3 regions of the Pseudarthrobacter scleromae genome follow, and region 3 is predicted to be linked to each of the others. Evidence: predicted binding sites of a transcription regulator. Region 3 holds the regulator's gene; each other region holds the start of a gene.
The links. The regulator LexA, encoded in region 3, represses DNA repair genes until DNA is damaged. The targets are predictions, from matches to a motif close to TCGAACANNTGTTCGA.

Region 1: IEX33_RS05165 (shikimate dehydrogenase) is a predicted target of LexA. The motif match lies at 2,355-2,370, and genes of this name have one in related genera.
Region 2: IEX33_RS06585 (LexA family protein) is a predicted target of LexA. The motif match lies at 3,043-3,058, and genes of this name have one in related genera.

Annotation. Positions count from the first base shown of each region.
Region 1 is NZ_BMKV01000002.1:49,991-55,376, reverse strand. It holds gene IEX33_RS05175 (3-oxoacid CoA-transferase subunit B) at 1-505, shown strand, start outside; gene IEX33_RS05170 (IclR family transcriptional regulator domain-containing protein) at 528-1,331, shown strand; gene IEX33_RS05165 (shikimate dehydrogenase) at 1,360-2,232, opposite strand; gene IEX33_RS05160 (Bug family tripartite tricarboxylate transporter substrate binding protein) at 2,460-3,431, shown strand; gene IEX33_RS05155 (tripartite tricarboxylate transporter TctB family protein) at 3,502-4,056, shown strand; gene IEX33_RS05150 (tripartite tricarboxylate transporter permease) at 4,053-5,386, shown strand, end outside.
Region 2 is NZ_BMKV01000002.1:366,037-371,422, reverse strand. It holds gene IEX33_RS06600 (helix-turn-helix domain-containing protein) at 1-275, opposite strand, end outside; gene IEX33_RS06595 (purine-cytosine permease family protein) at 385-1,917, shown strand; gene IEX33_RS06590 (polysaccharide deacetylase family protein) at 1,934-2,890, shown strand; gene IEX33_RS06585 (LexA family protein) at 3,072-3,503, shown strand; gene IEX33_RS06580 (Y-family DNA polymerase) at 3,528-4,826, shown strand; gene IEX33_RS06575 (SRPBCC domain-containing protein) at 4,879-5,337, opposite strand.
Region 3 is NZ_BMKV01000007.1:34,581-39,966, forward strand. It holds gene hisB (imidazoleglycerol-phosphate dehydratase HisB) at 1-572, opposite strand, end outside; gene IEX33_RS16800 (histidinol-phosphate transaminase) at 633-1,751, opposite strand; gene IEX33_RS16805 (LysM peptidoglycan-binding domain-containing protein) at 1,825-2,241, opposite strand; gene lexA (transcriptional repressor LexA) at 2,566-3,300, shown strand; gene IEX33_RS16815 (ATP-dependent DNA helicase) at 3,449-5,386, opposite strand, start outside.

The sequences.
Region 1 (5,386 bases), on a different contig from region 3:
GGAGAACGGGATGCTGGGCATGGGCCCGGAGGCCAGGGGCGATGAGATTGACGAGGACCTCATCAACGCGGGCAAGATCCCAGTCACCGAACTCCCGGGGGCGTCCTACTTCCACCACGCCGATTCCTTCGCGATGATGCGCGGCGGGCACCTGGACATCTGCGTGCTCGGCGCGTTCCAGGTATCGGTGACCGGCGACCTCGCCAACTGGCACACCGGCGCACCCGGCGCCATTCCCGCCGTCGGAGGTGCCATGGACCTGGCCACCGGCGCCAAGGACGTGTTCGTCATGATGACCCTGCTCACCCGCGAAGGCGCCTCCAAGATCGTGGAGTCCTGCACCTACCCGCTCACCGGCGTCGGCTGCGTCACCCGCGTGTACACGGACAAAGCCGTCTTCCTCACCGGGCCCGCCGGCATCACCGTCCGCGAGACCTTCGGCTGCACCTTGGAGGAACTCCAGGAACTGGTGCCTGTTCCGCTCAAGGCGGCCGCCGCGGCCTGAGCCGGCCCTAGGATTGGTAACCATGACCGACGCAGCATCAGCGGGTGCCCCGCAGGCCAGTGACCAGTACGTCCAGTCCCTGGCCCGCGGGCTCGCCGTCATCCGTGCATTCGATACGGACCACCCGGTGATGACCCTGACGGAGGTGGCAGCCCGCACGGGGCTGACGCGCGCCACTGCCCGGCGGTTCCTGCACACGCTGGTGGAACTGGGCTACGTTCGAACGGACGGTAAAACCTTCGCGCTGACGGCCAAGGTGCTCCAGCTGGGTTACGCGTACCTGTCCGGGCTGTCGCTGCCGCAGATGGCGCAGCCACACCTTGAGGAACTGTCCCTGAAGCTGGGGGAGTCCACCTCTGCCGCAGTGCTCGACGGGGCTGACATCGCCTACATCGCGCGGGTAACCACCCGCCGGATCATGAACGTGGGCATTACCGTGGGCACCCGCTTCCCGGCGTACGCCACGTCCATGGGCCGCGTTCTGCTCGCCGGGCTGCCTCCGGCGGACCTGAAGGCCTACCTGGCCACGGCCGAGATCAAACCGCTGACCCCGCGCGCCCTGGGCACTGCCAAGGACCTTCTGCCAGTCCTTGAGACGGTCCGGGCGCAGGGCTGGTGCCTGCTGGACCAGGAGCTGGAGCTGGGCCTGATGTCCGTGGCGGCCCCCGTGTACGACAGGTCCAGGGTTGTGGCCGCCGTCAACGTGTCCCTGCAGGCCCAGTCCGTGGCTGCCAAGCCGGACCCGGACGCCTTCCTGGCCTCGGTGGCGCAGGAGATCATTGCGACGGCGAAACTCATCTCCGCCGATCTCAGCGCGCGGGGTTAGCCGCTCCAAGGGTGCACCCGGCTGGGGCCTAGGCCCCCTGCCGGAGCATGGACAGGAAATGCTGCCTCATGCGCGAGCGGTCCGGTTCCACGCCCGTGATGAGGCGGAAGGCGTCCACCGCCTGGCCCACGGCCATGTGGCCGCCGTCCAGCACACGGCACCCCTTGGCGCCGGCGGCCTTGACCAATTCGGTTTCGATCGGGCGGTAGACGATATCGGCCACCCAGTGCCGGGACTGGAGCAGGTCCCCGTCCAGGGGCATGCCCGGATGGGCGTGCATCCCCACGGGGGTGGCATGCACCAGGCCGTCAGCCTTAGACATCAGGTCCCCTATCTCGCTGATCGGCCGCCATTCGATGTTCCTGTCCGGGAAGAACCGTGCGAGGGCCTCGGCCCGCTCCCGGGACCGGGCGGGATCCAGGTCCACGACGCACAGGTGCTCCGCCCCTGCTGCAAGGAGCGCGTACGCCGTAGCTGCGCCGGCGCCGCCGGCGCCCAGCTGCACAACATGTCCAAGGGATGCTCCGGGGAGGCCTTCCTCGAGGGCGGAGCCAAATCCGGAGTAATCGGTGTTGTGGCCGATGAACTTGCCATCACGGATAAGGACGGTGTTGACGGCCCCCAGCCGGGCCGCATCGTCCGAAAGATCATCAAGGTACCCAAGGACAACCTGTTTGGCGGGAACGGTGATGTTGAAGGCGTTGAAGCCAAGATCGCGTCCGGCCGAGAGCAGGGTACCCACGTCGTCAGCCGGACGTGCCAGGAGGGTCAGGTCAACGGTCCGGTAGATGTACCGCAGTCCGTGATGGTCGGCTTCCCTCTCGTGGAGGGCAGGCGTCAGGGAGTGCGTGGTTCCTTCGCCGATCAACCCCACCAGGTACGACTCCGCCGGAGTACTCATTCTGTCCACCTTCCGGCCCCGCCAGTGCGAAGCGTCCATGGGTCGGATTGCCTGGTCACAATTTCGGCCGCGGCCTTGTTCCGGGCCTCGATGTGAACTAGATTACAACTACTGTACGTTTTATGCACACATGTTCGTAATGCGTACAAAGTCCCAGATGAGGCGCACTGTCGGAGATGACAGCCGCAAGCCTTGTCGGAGTACGGGTATCAAAGGAGAAAACCGTAGTGAAAACCCTTCTAAAATCACTCGCAGTGGGCACGGCGGGGTTGCTTGCGCTGACTGGTTGCGCCTCGGGCAGCAACAGCAGTTCCGAAGCCGACTTCCCCGCGCAGGACATCCGGCTGACCGTTCCCTGGGCCGCAGGCGGCTCGGGGGACCTGACGGCCCGTACTATTGCACCGCTGCTGGAAAAAGAGCTGGGCGTCGAGGTCATCGTCGAAAACAAGCCGGGAGCCAACGGTTCGGTGGCCTACAACTGGCTGAAGGACCAAAAGCCGGACGGCTACAACCTGTCGATGATGGGCGTAGAGGTAGCCACCCTGCAGTTCCAGGATTACGACATCGACCCGTCCAACTACGCGCCGATTGGCCAGGGCCTGGCCGGACCCGGTGCCATCGCTGTCCCGGTGGACAGCCCCTACCAGTCGCTCAAGGACCTCGTCGCGGACGCCAAGGCCAACCCCGGCAAGGTCACCTACTCCAGCCCGGGCGTTGGCTCGGTCTGGGATTCCCCCGCCCAGGGCCTCCAGGAACTCGCCGGAATCGAGCTCACGTCCGTCCCGTTTGACGGCTCCGCCCCGGCAGTTGCTGCTGCGGCTGCCGGTGACGTCGATTTCTCGATCGATGCAATCGGCACGCAGAAGAACCAGGTGGACGCAGGCAAGCTCCGCTACCTGGCCATGCTGACCGAGGAACGGGATCCAAAGAACCCGGACGTCCCCACCGCCAGGGAAGAAGGAATCGACTTGCAGAACGCTTCATGGGTGGGGATCATGGCTCCGGCCGGTACGCCCGAGGAAGTTGTCAGCAAGCTCTCCGACGCCATGGGCAAGGCTGTTGAGGACCCGGAGTACAAGAAGGTCATCGAAGGTTCCAACCTTGTGCCGACCTTCAAGGACGCGGAGGAGATGACGGCGTTCCTTGACGAGGAAGCCGACCGCTACGGACCGTGGATCAAGCTCGCGCAGGGCAAGTAGCGCAGGCACGCACTTCGAGGCAGACGGGCCGGCCAGCCTTCCGCTGGCCGGCCCCTACTGAGGAACCCCAATGAACGATCACACAGCACCAGGGCCGCCGGCAGGCCTCAACCCAACAGACCCTGAGCAGGACCACGCCGAAGCCCATATCCACCCGGCATCAGAGATGCTGGTCACGGACCGTGCGCACCGGCTCAGGGAACTGGTTCCGGCCGCCGTCACCATCGGCCTCGGCGTCCTGGTCCTGGTGCTCGCCCAGGGCATCCGCTCAGGGGTCCGGGTGGAACTCGGGCCTCCCTTCTGGCCCACCATGCTCGCATGGAGCCTTATCGTGTTCGGCATCCTGCAGGTGGTGGTCAACGTGCTGCGCGGGGTCAGCCGGGCCAACCTCCCTGATCCGCTCAGCGGGTGGGGCATCGGCCGGATGCTGCTGACGGCCGCGATCCTGGTGGGCTACCTCCTGCTGTGGAACGTCCTCCAGTTCTGGTTGATTACGTTCGCAACGTCCGTTGCGCTGACGGCCCTGTACGGTGGCCGGGGCTGGAGGCCGCTGCTCGTGTTCCCGGCCATCGTTACGGCCCTCCTCCATTTCCTTTTTGTCGTCGCATTGCGGGTGAACCTATGATCCAGATCGCTGCCTCGCCCGTCACCGACGGCATCATGACCGTCCTCCAGGTGGACACCCTTCTCTACATAGGCCTGGGCATCCTGGTGGGCATGCTCGTGGGTGCCTTCCCGGGTGTGACTGCCACCATGGCCGTGGCCCTGGCCAGCGGGTTCACGCTGACGCTGGAACCCATCCAGGGCCTCGCCGTCCTGCTGACCATCTATGTGGCCGCCCAGTTCGGGGACCGGGTGCCGGCCATCCTTATCAACACCCCGGGCACACCTGCCTCCATTTCCACAACCTTTGACGGTTACCCGCTTGCCCTGAAAGGACAAGCGGGCCTGGCCCTGACAACGTCCGCCTTCGGCTCGGCCTTCGGCATGCTTTTTGGCATCCTCATCCTGGCGGTTGCCGCGGTGCCCCTTTCGGAATTCGCCCGCCAGTTCGGACCGCCGGAAATGTTCGCGCTGGTGGTCTTCGGCCTGACCATGATGGTGGGTGTCTCCTCGGGACGAATCCTCAAGGGCCTGGCCGCCGGAGCGTTCGGTCTCCTGCTGGCCACCGTGGGCCGTGACCCCATTACCGGTGACGCCCGCTTTACCCTCAACGTCCTGGAACTGAACGGCGGCGTGCCGTTCATTCCGGTCATCATCGGGTTCTTTGGCGTGGCGGAAGTCCTCAACCAGATTCTCACCAGGCGCAGGCACCTGCACCACGTCAAGCCCGTCACCCAGCTGGGCCAGTGGATGCCCGGACGGAAACTGATGCAGCGGCTGTTCAAGCCGATGGGGATCGGCGCGGTGACCGGATCCGTCGTCGGCCTTGTCCCGGCGGTGGGCGGCGACATCGCCGGCATCATCGCGTGGGACAACGCCAGGAAAGTCTCCAAGCACCCGGAGGAGTTCGGCAAGGGCTCCCTTGAGGGCCTGACTGCCGGCGATACCTCCAGCACGGCAACCCTGGGCGGCAGCGTGACCACCACCATGGCGCTCGGCGTCCCCGGCGATTCCGTCATGGCCGTCATGATCGGATCCATGATGATCTGGGGCATCCAGCCGGGGCCCAGCCTCTTCAGCAGCCGGCCGGACCTCGTCTCCTCGCTGGTCACGATCATGCTGATCGCCACCATCCTGACCCTCGGGCTGAGCCTCCTGCGCATGCGCGGCATGGTCAAGCTGCTGGAACTGCCCAGCCACTACCTGTGGGTCATCATCCTGATCTTCTGCATGGTGGGGACGTACTCCATCAACAACAGCGTTTTCGATGTGTTCATGATGATGATTTTCGGGGCCGTGGGGCTGTTTATGCTGCGTTTCGGTTTCCCTGCAGGCCCCGCTGTGCTGGGCCT
Region 2 (5,386 bases), on a different contig from region 3:
AGGGCCGCGCCCGTCTCGATGGCCAGTGCGGCCACTCCACGCTCCGCCAGCTCCCAGATATAGCCGATGCGCCGCTTGTCCGTTGCCGCGGCCAGCGCCTGGCCACCGGTGAGCAGCAGTTCTCCGCCGCCAAGTAACGGTGCGATGTCCAAAACCTCACTGGAGTGGATCCAGCGCAGCTGCGTCTGGGCCGCAGTCGCCGCCGCAGCGCGGATCACGGGGTCCGCAGGGGTGAGGGTGGAATGTTTCAAAACGTCCTGCAGCCGTATTGGCATGACACTCCGTCAAGTAGAAGGTGAATCTTCACGACACATTGTATGTGGTGGTTGTGGCATGAGCCACATAATCTGGATCTATCCCTTTCACTTACTGGAGGCTTTCCCCATGCAAGACAACCTCTCCACGAAGCAGTCTGGGCCGGCAATGGCGCCGGCCGAGGACTGCGAAGCCTGGCTCCAGCCCATTCCCGAGTCCCAGCGCACGCACAAGGTTTCAGGCCAGTTCTGGATCTGGGCCGGCGCCAACCTCGCCCCCATCAACTGGGTACTGGGCGCCCTCGGAATCCACCTGGGGCTGGGTTTCGCGGACACCGTCACTGTCCTGGTCCTGGGCAACCTGATCGGCATGCTGCTCTTTGGCTGCTTCGTCCTGCTGGGCCAGAAGACCGGCGCCACCGGCATGGTCCTGGCCCGGGCAGCCTTCGGCCGGCGCGGAAACTACCTTCCCGCAAGCATCCAGGCACTCCTGGTGATCGGCTGGTGCGCCGTCAACACCTGGATCATCCTGGACCTGGTGATGGCGCTGTTCGGAACGCTCGGCTGGGTGGATCCCGCGGCGCAGAACTACGCCTGGAAGATCGGCGTCGCAACGGCCATCATGGCCACCCAGGTGGCCATCGCCTGGTTTGGCTACAAGGCGATCGCCGCCTTTGAAAAGTGGACCGTCCCGCCCACCATCATCATCCTGGCCGTTATGTCCGCTGTTGCCTGGTTCGGCATGAAGATCGACTGGGCCTACGCCGGCCCCGCCGGCAACATCCTGGAAGGCTCCGAGCGGATCGCGGCCATGAGCGCCGTGATGACGGCCATCGGCATCGGCTGGGGCATCACCTGGTTCACGTACGCCGCCGACTACTCCCGCTTCGTCAGCACCGAGGTCCCCAAGAAGAAGGTCTACCTGGCATCCGTCCTGGGCCAGTTCATCCCGGTCGTCTGGCTCGGCGTGCTGGGTGCGAGCCTGGCCACCAACAGCGGTGAAATCGACCCCGGAAAGCTCATCGTCCAGAACTTCGGCGTCCTCGCCCTGCCCGTCCTGCTGATGGTGCTGCACGGCCCCATCGCCACCAACATCCTGAACATCTACACCTTTTCGGTGGCCACCCAGTCACTGGACATCACCATCAGCCGCCGCAAGCTGAACCTGTTCGTCGGCGTCTTCTCGCTCATCGCCGTCGTCTTCTTCATCTTCCAGGAGGACTTCGCAGCGGTGCTGGACGCCTGGCTCATCGGGCTGGTGGCCTGGGTGGCCGCCTGGGGCGGCGTGATGCTGGTGCATTACTTCTGGATCGAGAAGCGCTGGCCCGGCAACCCCGCACGGCTGTTCGACGGCGTCGGGACCAAGCGACTGCCCGGCGTCAACTGGGCGGGAGTCACCTCCCTCCTGGTCGGCATCTTCGCCACCTGGCTGTTTATGTACGGCCTCGTTCCCGCCATGCAGGGCCCCATCGCCGTGGCCCTGGGCGGCTGGGACCTGTCCTGGCTGGCCGGCGGGCTGGCGAGCGCTACGAGCTACGCCATCCTGGGCCCGAGGGTCCACCGCAAGTTCCTCGAATCCGCTCCGGCTGCCGGCGCCGACGCCCAGCCCTCCCCGGCCCTGGCCGGAATCCCTGCCCGGCCCAGCGCCCCGGCCGGCCTCTAACCTAGGAACACCTGACATGACCTTTGACGCATTCCCCGACTCCGCCCACCCGATCACCTGGCCCGAGGGCAAGCAGGCGGCAGCCTCCTTCACCTTCGACGTCGACGCCGAATCCTGCACCATCGCCCACGATCCCAAGAGCACCAGCCGGATGTCCCTGATGACCCACCAGTCCTACGGGCCCAAGGTGGCAGTCCCCCGGCTGCTGCAGATCCTCCAGCGGCAGGACATCCGTGCCACGTTCTTCGTCCCCGGCTTCACCGCCGAGTGCTATCCGGACACGGTCCGGCGCATCGTTGACGCGGGGCACGAGGTGGCGCACCACGGCTACCTGCACGAGCCCATGCAGGGTATCGACGCCGAGACGGAGGCGCGCTACATCGACCGCGGCCTGGAGGCCCTGGCCAAGGTGGCAGGGGTGGAGCCGGTGGGCTACCGGGCGCCGTGGTGGGAACTGAACTGGCATTCCCCGGCCCTCCTGGCGGACCGCGGCTTCCTCTACGATTCAAGCCTGCTCGACGGCGATGCCCCCTACCGCTTCAGCGTCGCCCCGGGCGACTCCCGGGACCTTGTGGAGATTCCGGTGGACTGGGCGCTGGACGACTGGGAGCAGTACGCGTTCTACCCGGGCGTCACCGGCAGCGGCGTCATCGAGAGCCCGGCGAAGGTCCTGGAAATGTGGACGCTGGAGGCGGAGGCGCACCATGCGCAGGGCAGCTGCTTCGTCCTGACCAACCATCCCTTCATCTCCGGCCGGCCCTCCAAGGCTGTGGCCCTGGAGCGGCTGATTGAACGGGTCAAGGGAATGGACGGCATGTGGGTGGCCACCATGGAAGAGATCGCGGAGCACACCCGGCGGACGGTTCAGGAAGTCCACACCCACGCCCGCATCCATGTGCCCTCCTTTCCGGATACCGGGGCGAAGTTCACGCCGTCGGTGGTGCGGGAGTCACGGCCCGCCGTCGCCAGCTGACATAGTTACAACCAGACGCAGAGTGGTGCTGCCCATCCGGGCAGCGCCACTCCTGCTTTTAAGGTGGCTGCCTCACCGTGAAGCACCCGGAGGCAGGGACGCCAGGTACTCCGGGGGTGGCATTGTCAGGGCCAGGGTCTACACTGAAGTAATCGAACATATATTCGAATAAAGGTGTGTTGTGGGCGTTATTATCGGTCCCCGCGTGATAGATTCGGGCGCCTCGTTGTTGTCAGTGCTGATTGCCCCGGTTCCCGTCGCCGCAGGGTTTCCTTCGCCGGCGCAGGACTACTTCGATGGCCGGATCGACCTGAACGCCCACCTGATCAAGGACATCACCAGCACGTTCGTGGTCCGCGTGACAGGAGACTCCATGGAGCGTGCGGGCATCAGCGACGGTGATGAGCTGATCGTCAACAGGGCACTGGAGCCCCGCGACGGCTCAGTGGTGATTGCCGTGCTGGACGGGGAGCTGACGGTGAAGCGCCTGCGCCTTACCGCCACAGGCGTCGTGCTGCAGGCGGAGAATCCAAAGTATGCGGACATCAAAGTGCCTGCCCTCTCGGAGCTGACCATCTGGGGCGTTGCCACGAGGTGCCTGCACCATGTCTAGCCGGCGGCGTCCGGGTGCCCGGCGATGAGCAAACCCGTCCCCATGCGGCAGATGCCGCAGATCGCCCACGTGGACGTGAACTGTTTCTACGCCTCGGCAGAGCGTGCCTTCGATCCTTCGCTGGAGGGCAGGCCGCTGGTGGTCCTTTCGAACAACGACGGCTGCGCTGTCACCCGCTCCCCCGAGGCTAAGGCCCTGGGCATTGCCACCGGCGAGCCGTGGTTCAAACTCGCACCCCGCGCGAAGGAATGGGGGCTGGTGGCCAAATCCAGCAACTACGAGCTCTATGGGGACATCAGCGCCCGGGTCATGGAGCTGCTCGGCAGGTACTCCGCGTGGCTGGAGGTTTACAGCATCGACGAGGCCTTCCTCGGAGTGAAGGGGGAGCCGGAGCAGCTGCTGGCGCTGGGCAGGACCATGAAGAATGCCGTCCGCCGCAATGTGGGCGTGCCCGTATGCGTCGGGATCGCGCCCACCAAGACGCTGGCCAAACTGTGCAACAAATGGGCCAAGAACAACCCGGCGTTCGGCGAGGTATGCCACTGGGACAGCGTTCCCGCCGCCGTGCGGGAGCAGCTGCTGGGGCGCCTGTCCGTGGAGGAAATCTGGGGCATCGCCGGCCGCCTGACCAGGCGCCTGAATGCCATCGGCATCCACACCATCCTGGACCTCACCCGCGCCGACCCCGTGGCCATCCGGGACAAGTTCTCCGTGGTCATGATGCGCACTGTCCTGGAACTCAACGGCACACCCTGCATCCCCATGGAAGAGGAACGCCTGGGCCGGGACCAGCTGATCTTCTCCCGTTCCTTCTCCACCCCGGTCACCACGGCGGCGGGGCTGCGGCAGGTGCTCAGCGTCTACGGCCAGAACGCGAGCGCGCGGCTGGCCAAGCACAGGCTGCAGGCGAAAGTCCTCACCGCATTCGTCGGCACCTCGCCGTTCAGCGGGCAGGAGCAGGCGTATCCGTCCGTGTGCGTCCCGTTGCCGATGCCAACCGCCGACCCGCTCCTGCTCACCAGGGCGGCGCACGCCCTGCTGCCCAACATCCGCGATGGCCTGAAGTACGTCAAAGTGGGGCTCATGCTGACGGACCTGCGGCCTACCGGCAACCAGTCCCCGCTGGAGCTGTTCGAGAACCGGCACGAGGAACGCCACATCGGCACCCTGCTGGAGGACGTGGGCAGCCGCTTCGGACGCGGCTCCATCGGCCTGGGGCACGCCGGCATCAAGTCGGGCCTGGACTGGACCATGAAACGGAACATGCGGTCCCCCAGGTACACCACCCACTGGGACGAGCTTCCGCTGGTGAAAGCTGCCTAAACGGCCGTTGACTGAGCCGCACGGAGGTCCACGGCCGCCGAGGGCGACTAGGTCAGGCCCGCGCTTCGGCGAGGTCCTTGAGTTTGGCGAGGGCCACGGGCCACGTTTCATTCAGCATGGCCACCCAGTCCTCCACGCTCTCAACCTCGACCTCGACTTTCGTCACGCCGTCGGCTTCGGTGAACGAATAGTTTTCGTGGGCTCCGATGAATTCCTGCGCAGCATCACTGGTCGTGTCATCCACACCGCGGACGATCTGGCCGAGATACCGCAGGGACACGAACTCGTTCGGCCTGCATTCCTCAACTGTTGCGATCATCCCTCCCACGGACCCCTCACCGTCCGGGCCGAGGAATCGAATCTCGCTGCCCGCGTTCCAGTCGCCCTCATAGAAGGAACCTGTCTCGCTGAAGGCACTCGTCCATTCCCGGTAGGTGGCATCGTCGAGCATCGTGGCCCAGACGGTCCCGGCGGGAGCGTTGATATCCACCTCAAATTTCAACTTTTCCATGCCTGATCGTACGTCCGCATCAGGACCCGGAAACAGGCCCCGGCGACCG
Region 3 (5,386 bases):
GCAGCACGGAGCGCCCGCGCGAACGCCTTGAACTGGGCCTCGACGATGTGGTGCGGATCGCGGCCTGCGATGACGTTCATGTGGAGGCAGATGCCCGCGTGCAGCGTGATGGCCTCGAACACGTGGCGGGTAAGTGACCCGGTGAAGTGGCCGCCGATCAGGTGGTATTCCTGGCCTGCGGGCTCGCCGCCGTGCACCAGGTAGGGACGCCCGGAAACATCGACGACGGCGTGGGCCAGGGCCTCGTCAAGGGGGACGGTGGCCTCGCCAAACCGGCGGATGCCGGCTTTGTTCCCCAGCGCGGTGCGCAGCACCTCTCCGAAGGTGATGGCGACGTCCTCCACCGTGTGGTGGACGTCAATGTGGATGTCGCCCGTGGCTTTGACGGTCATGTCGATCAGCGAGTGCTTGCACAGCGCCGTGAGCATGTGGTCGTAGAACGGTACCGACGTGTCGATGTCCGAGGTGCCGGTGCCGTCCAGGTTGATTTCCACGAGCACGGACGACTCACTGGTGGCACGTTCCATGCGCGCAGTGCGGGCCGCAGCCGCGTTCGGTCCGGTGGTACTCATGCGTTGGGTCCTTTTGGGCAGAAGGGGCGGTTCAGGGCGTCCAGCGCCGCTGCTTCCAGTCTAGGCGGGAAGCGTGGCCTGGCTTGCAAGGATGCTTTCCAGGGATGTGAGGAAGGCTGTGGTTTCGGTCTCAGTTCCGGCCGTGACGCGAAGATGGCCCGGAATCCCCACGTCCCGGATCAGTACGCCCGCATCCAGCAGTTCCTGCCAGACCCGGTGCGGGTTCTCCAGTCCGCCGAAAAAGACGTAGTTGGAGTCGGACGCGGCGGGCTTGAGGCCCATGCGCGTCAGCTCCGACACGATGCGGTCCCGCTGCTTCTTGATGTCTTCCACATCCGCCATCAGCGCCTCACGGTGCTGGAGGGCGGCCAATGCGGTGGCCTGCGTGATGGCGGAGAGGTGGTACGGCAGCCGGACCAGGCGCAGCGCATCGGCAACTTCGGGTGCTGCAGCCATGTAGCCCAGGCGGGCTCCCGCCAGCGCGAAGGCCTTGCTCATGGTCCTGGACACGATCAGCCGCTCCCGGCCTGGCAGCAAGGTCAGTGCACTGGGCGTCCCGTCGTGTGCGAACTCGTGGTAGGCCTCGTCCACAATGACGATGGTCTGGCTCGCTTCACCGGCCTCGTAGACGGCCTCCACGACGTCCAGCCCCAGTCCCGTCCCCGTGGGGTTGTTGGGTGAACAGAGGAACACGATGTTGGGCTGCAGTTCCTTGACCTGCCGCCCCGCGGATTCGGCGCTGAGGCCGTAGCCCTCGGCGCGCTCACCGATGATGTACTCGGTGTCCGTTCCACTGGCCAGCAGCGGGTACATGGAGTACGTGGGCGGAAAGCCGAGCGCTGTGCGTCCAGGGCCGCCGAAGGCCTGGAGGATCTGCTGGAGCACCTCGTTGGAGCCGTTGGCGGCCCAGAGGTTGGTCTCGTCCAATCCATGGCCCAGGTATTCTGCCAGCGCTTTCCGCAGTTCCGTAAACTCCCGGTCCGGGTAGCGGTTCAGCCCTGCGGCGGCCTCGGACACCGCCGCGCTGATGGCAGCCCGCACGTCAGCCGGAACACCATGGGTGTTCTCGTTGACGTTGAGGAGGATGGGGACGTCCAGCTGCGGCGCACCATAAGGGGTAAGCCCGCGGAGGTTGCTGCGGAGGGGAAGCCGGTTCAGGCGTTCTAGCTGGTCATTCACCTGAACAGTTTAGTGCCCGTGCCGGGTGCCGGAAAATGTGACGGCATCCTGTTCGCCCTCGGCATGTGCCGCATTAGTCGGCGGGTACGAACAGCTGCTGCCCCGGGAAGACCGTGCCTGCGGACAGGTTGTTCAGCTGCACGATGTCCGCCACAACATCACGTGCGTCGCGCTCCGGCGCCACGGTGGCCGCGATGCCCCACAGCGACTGGCCGGGCTGGACCGTCACGCTGACCGCGGACGTCGTCTCAAGGTCCGCAGCAGAGTCGGAGGCTTTCGCCGGGGAGTTGAAGAAGCCTGCCAGGGAGAGCAGCAGGGCGGCCAGCAGCACCAGGGGAATCCCGATCAGCACGATGCGGCCGCGGCGGGTCAGCCGCAGGGGCGGAAGGGGTGCCGGCCGTTCCGGCTTCCGCTCTTCAGGCCCGGACAAGAGTTGCTGCACTGAGAGCAGCTGTGGACGTGAACCCCGCGAAACAGATGTAGCTGACATGAACTGAGCCCTCCTGGACCATACTGTGCTGCCCGGATGTTCTGCTCCGCGCCCCGGCAGGGGCATTCCGGCGCCGTCTTCGAATGGCCCGAGTTCGCAGTAGAATATATGTTCGAACTTTGCTTCTTCAGTTTTAGCACCTATCAACGAACATTGTCGAGACTCGCTAGAACAAATGTTTGAAAAAGCAGTGTGGCTGGCCTAGCTTTGAACGAAAGAACAACCACCCGGACAGTCGATCAGCAGGGTCTGACATTATGGGGCGGGATCCTCCAGGGCCTGGCCGTGGAGGGGCCCCGCGGACACCGAAAGGCATTGGCGAATATGGCAGCAGCAGCCGCCGGGGGCAGGGCAACCGCGCAACCGAAGAGGACCGCCAAGGGCCTGACGCCACGGCAGAAAAAGATCCTCGAAACCATCCAGCGCTCCGTCAATGAGAACGGCTACCCCCCGTCCATGCGGGAGATCGGTGACACGGTGGGACTGGCCAGCCTTTCAAGCGTCACGCACCAGCTGGCCCAGCTGGAGAAACTCGGCTACCTCCGCCGTGACCCGAAGCGTCCGCGCGCCATGGAAGTCCTCATGCCCCTGACCCTGGACGGTGGCGCGGCCAAGCCGGCCAGCCAGCCATCAGCGGGAATCTCCGCAGGCGGGGCCACCGTCTCGGAGCTGCCAACGGCCTTGGACACGGCGATGGTCCCACTCGTTGGCCGCATCGCTGCTGGTGGCCCCATCCTTGCCGACCAGCAGGTGGAGGATGTTATGCCGCTCCCCCGGCAGCTGGTGGGCCAGGGCGAACTGTTCATGCTTAGGGTGGCCGGGGATTCCATGGTGGATGCAGCCATCTGTGATGGCGACTGGGTGGTGGTCCGCCGCCAGGCGGACGCAGCCAACGGCGACATCGTCGCTGCCCTCCTTGACGACGAGGCCACCGTGAAAACGTTCAGGCAGCGTGACGGCCACACCTGGCTGCTCCCCCAGAACACCCAGTACGAGCCCATCCTCGGGGACCACGCCACCATCATGGGCAAGGTCGTGTCAGTCCTCCGCTCGCTGTAGCCGCCCGCTCCTGGCCCAGGCAGAACCAACCCACAGCACAATTAGCCCGGGGTGGATCCGGCCCTGCGCAGTGCGTGGCCGGATCCACCTTGGGCAGATCCGGCCGTGCCCCGGGCCGGCTTCGCAGAGCCCCAGCATGTCCAGGGCGTCAGGCGTTCTCCCCGGCCAGCCTCTCCAAGGCCGCGATTGCCGTCTTCCGGTCCGTTGTGGACCAGAACGGCGGCAGCGCTCCCCGAAGGAACCCGGCGTAGCGCTCGGTGGCCAGCCTGGAGTCCAGGACTGCCACTACTCCCTTGTCCCCGGTGGAGCGGATCAGCCGGCCTGCGCCCTGGGCGAGCCGGATGGCAGCATGGGTGGCCGACACCGACATGAAGCCGTTTCCGCCGGCCTGTGCCACGGCACGGGAGCGCGCCGTCATGAGCGGATCGTCCGGCCGCGGAAAGGGAATCCGGTCTATCACCACAAGCCGGCACGAACCGCCCGGAACATCCACGCCCTGCCACAGGGACATGGTTCCGAACAGGCAGGTGTCGGGCTCGTCGGCGAACTGCTTCACCAGTGCGGTCATGGTGGAGTCGCCCTGGCACAGGACCGTCATGTCCAGCTTTGGGCGCAGGGCCTCGGCGGCTTCCTCTGCGGCGCGCCGGGAAGAAAACAGGCACAGTGCGCCGCCGCCGGAAGCACGGATCAGGGCCTCGAGTTCGTCCAGCGCTTCAGGGGATGCGCCCCTGCCGGGCTTCGGCAGGTGCCCTGCCACATAGAGGATGCCTTGTTTGGGGTAGTCGAACGGCGAGCCCACGTCCACGCCCTTCCAGCGGGGAGCACCCTCACCCACGAGGCCCAGCCCGCCGGCGGCAGGTTCAAATGCTGAACCGATGGCCAGTGTGGCGGAGGTCAGCACAACGGTGTGTCCGGCGAACAGGCCTTCCCGCAGCCGCCCGGCCACGGAGAGGGGCGCAATATTGATCAACGCCGGCGCTGTGTCATCCGGCGGGGAGAATCCCTGCGCGGGATCAAAGGAGCTGGCGCGGGAAAACCACACTACTTCGCGGTTTTCCCGGGCAGCGAGGAGCCGTTCGCAAAGTTCCAGGATGAGCATCAGGCGGGACCGCGCAAGCTGCCGGCCGCCGTCGGGCGTTGCAGTGCTGTCCCCCTTCGAATCCGAGAGGGCGGCCCGGCAGGCGTCGCGCAACTGGTCCACGCAGTCCAGCTGTTCGTCATTCAGTCCGTTGGGCAGCAGCCCGTTCGGCACGCCGGCGAGGGCGAGCTCCAGGTTGGCGGCCGCGGCGTTGAGCGCGTCAACGGTGATGGCGGTGTGCTTGCGGGCGCCGGCGGCAGCGGCGTGCACCATGGCCACCGACAGCTGGCCGGACACCGCACCGGTAACCCTGTCCTGGAGTTCGTGCGCCTCGTCCACCACCACCACGTCATACTCGGGCAGGACCGCCAGCCCCTCAAAGGCGCTGACTGCAAGCATGGCGTGGTTCGTGACCACGACATCGGCCTCAGCAGCGTCCTGGCGGGCGAGTTCACTGAAGCACTCTGCTGCCATGGGGCACTTTTGGGCGCCCAGGCATTCCATGGACGTCACGGACACCTGGCGCCAGGCGCGGTCCGTGACGCCCGGCAGGAGCTCATCCCTGTCGCCCGTGGCGGTCTTCTCCGCCCACTCCCTCAGCCGCACCACTTCCTTGCCGAGCTGGGACGAGGGCCCGCCCACGGCTGCGGCAAAGTGCGGGACGCTGGTGTCCTCACCCAGGCTGAACAGCTGGCCTTCCGCCGGTTCCTCGCTCGGGAAGCCGCCTTCCAGCTTGTGCCGGCAGACGTAGTTGGACCGCCCCTTGACCAGGGCCACCTTGACGGGCCTGTCCAGGGCGGGAGTGATGGCCTTGAGCAGCCGGGGCAGGTCCCTGCCCACGATCTGCGTCTGGAGCGCAAGCGTGGCCGTGGAGACCAAGGCAGGCTTGTTGCTTTCCAGGGCGTGCGCGATGAGGGGTATCAGGTAGGCCAGCGACTTTCCGGTGCCCGTGCCTGCCTGGACCAGGAGGTGGTCCCCCGTTTCCAGGGCACGGGCCACCTGCCTGGC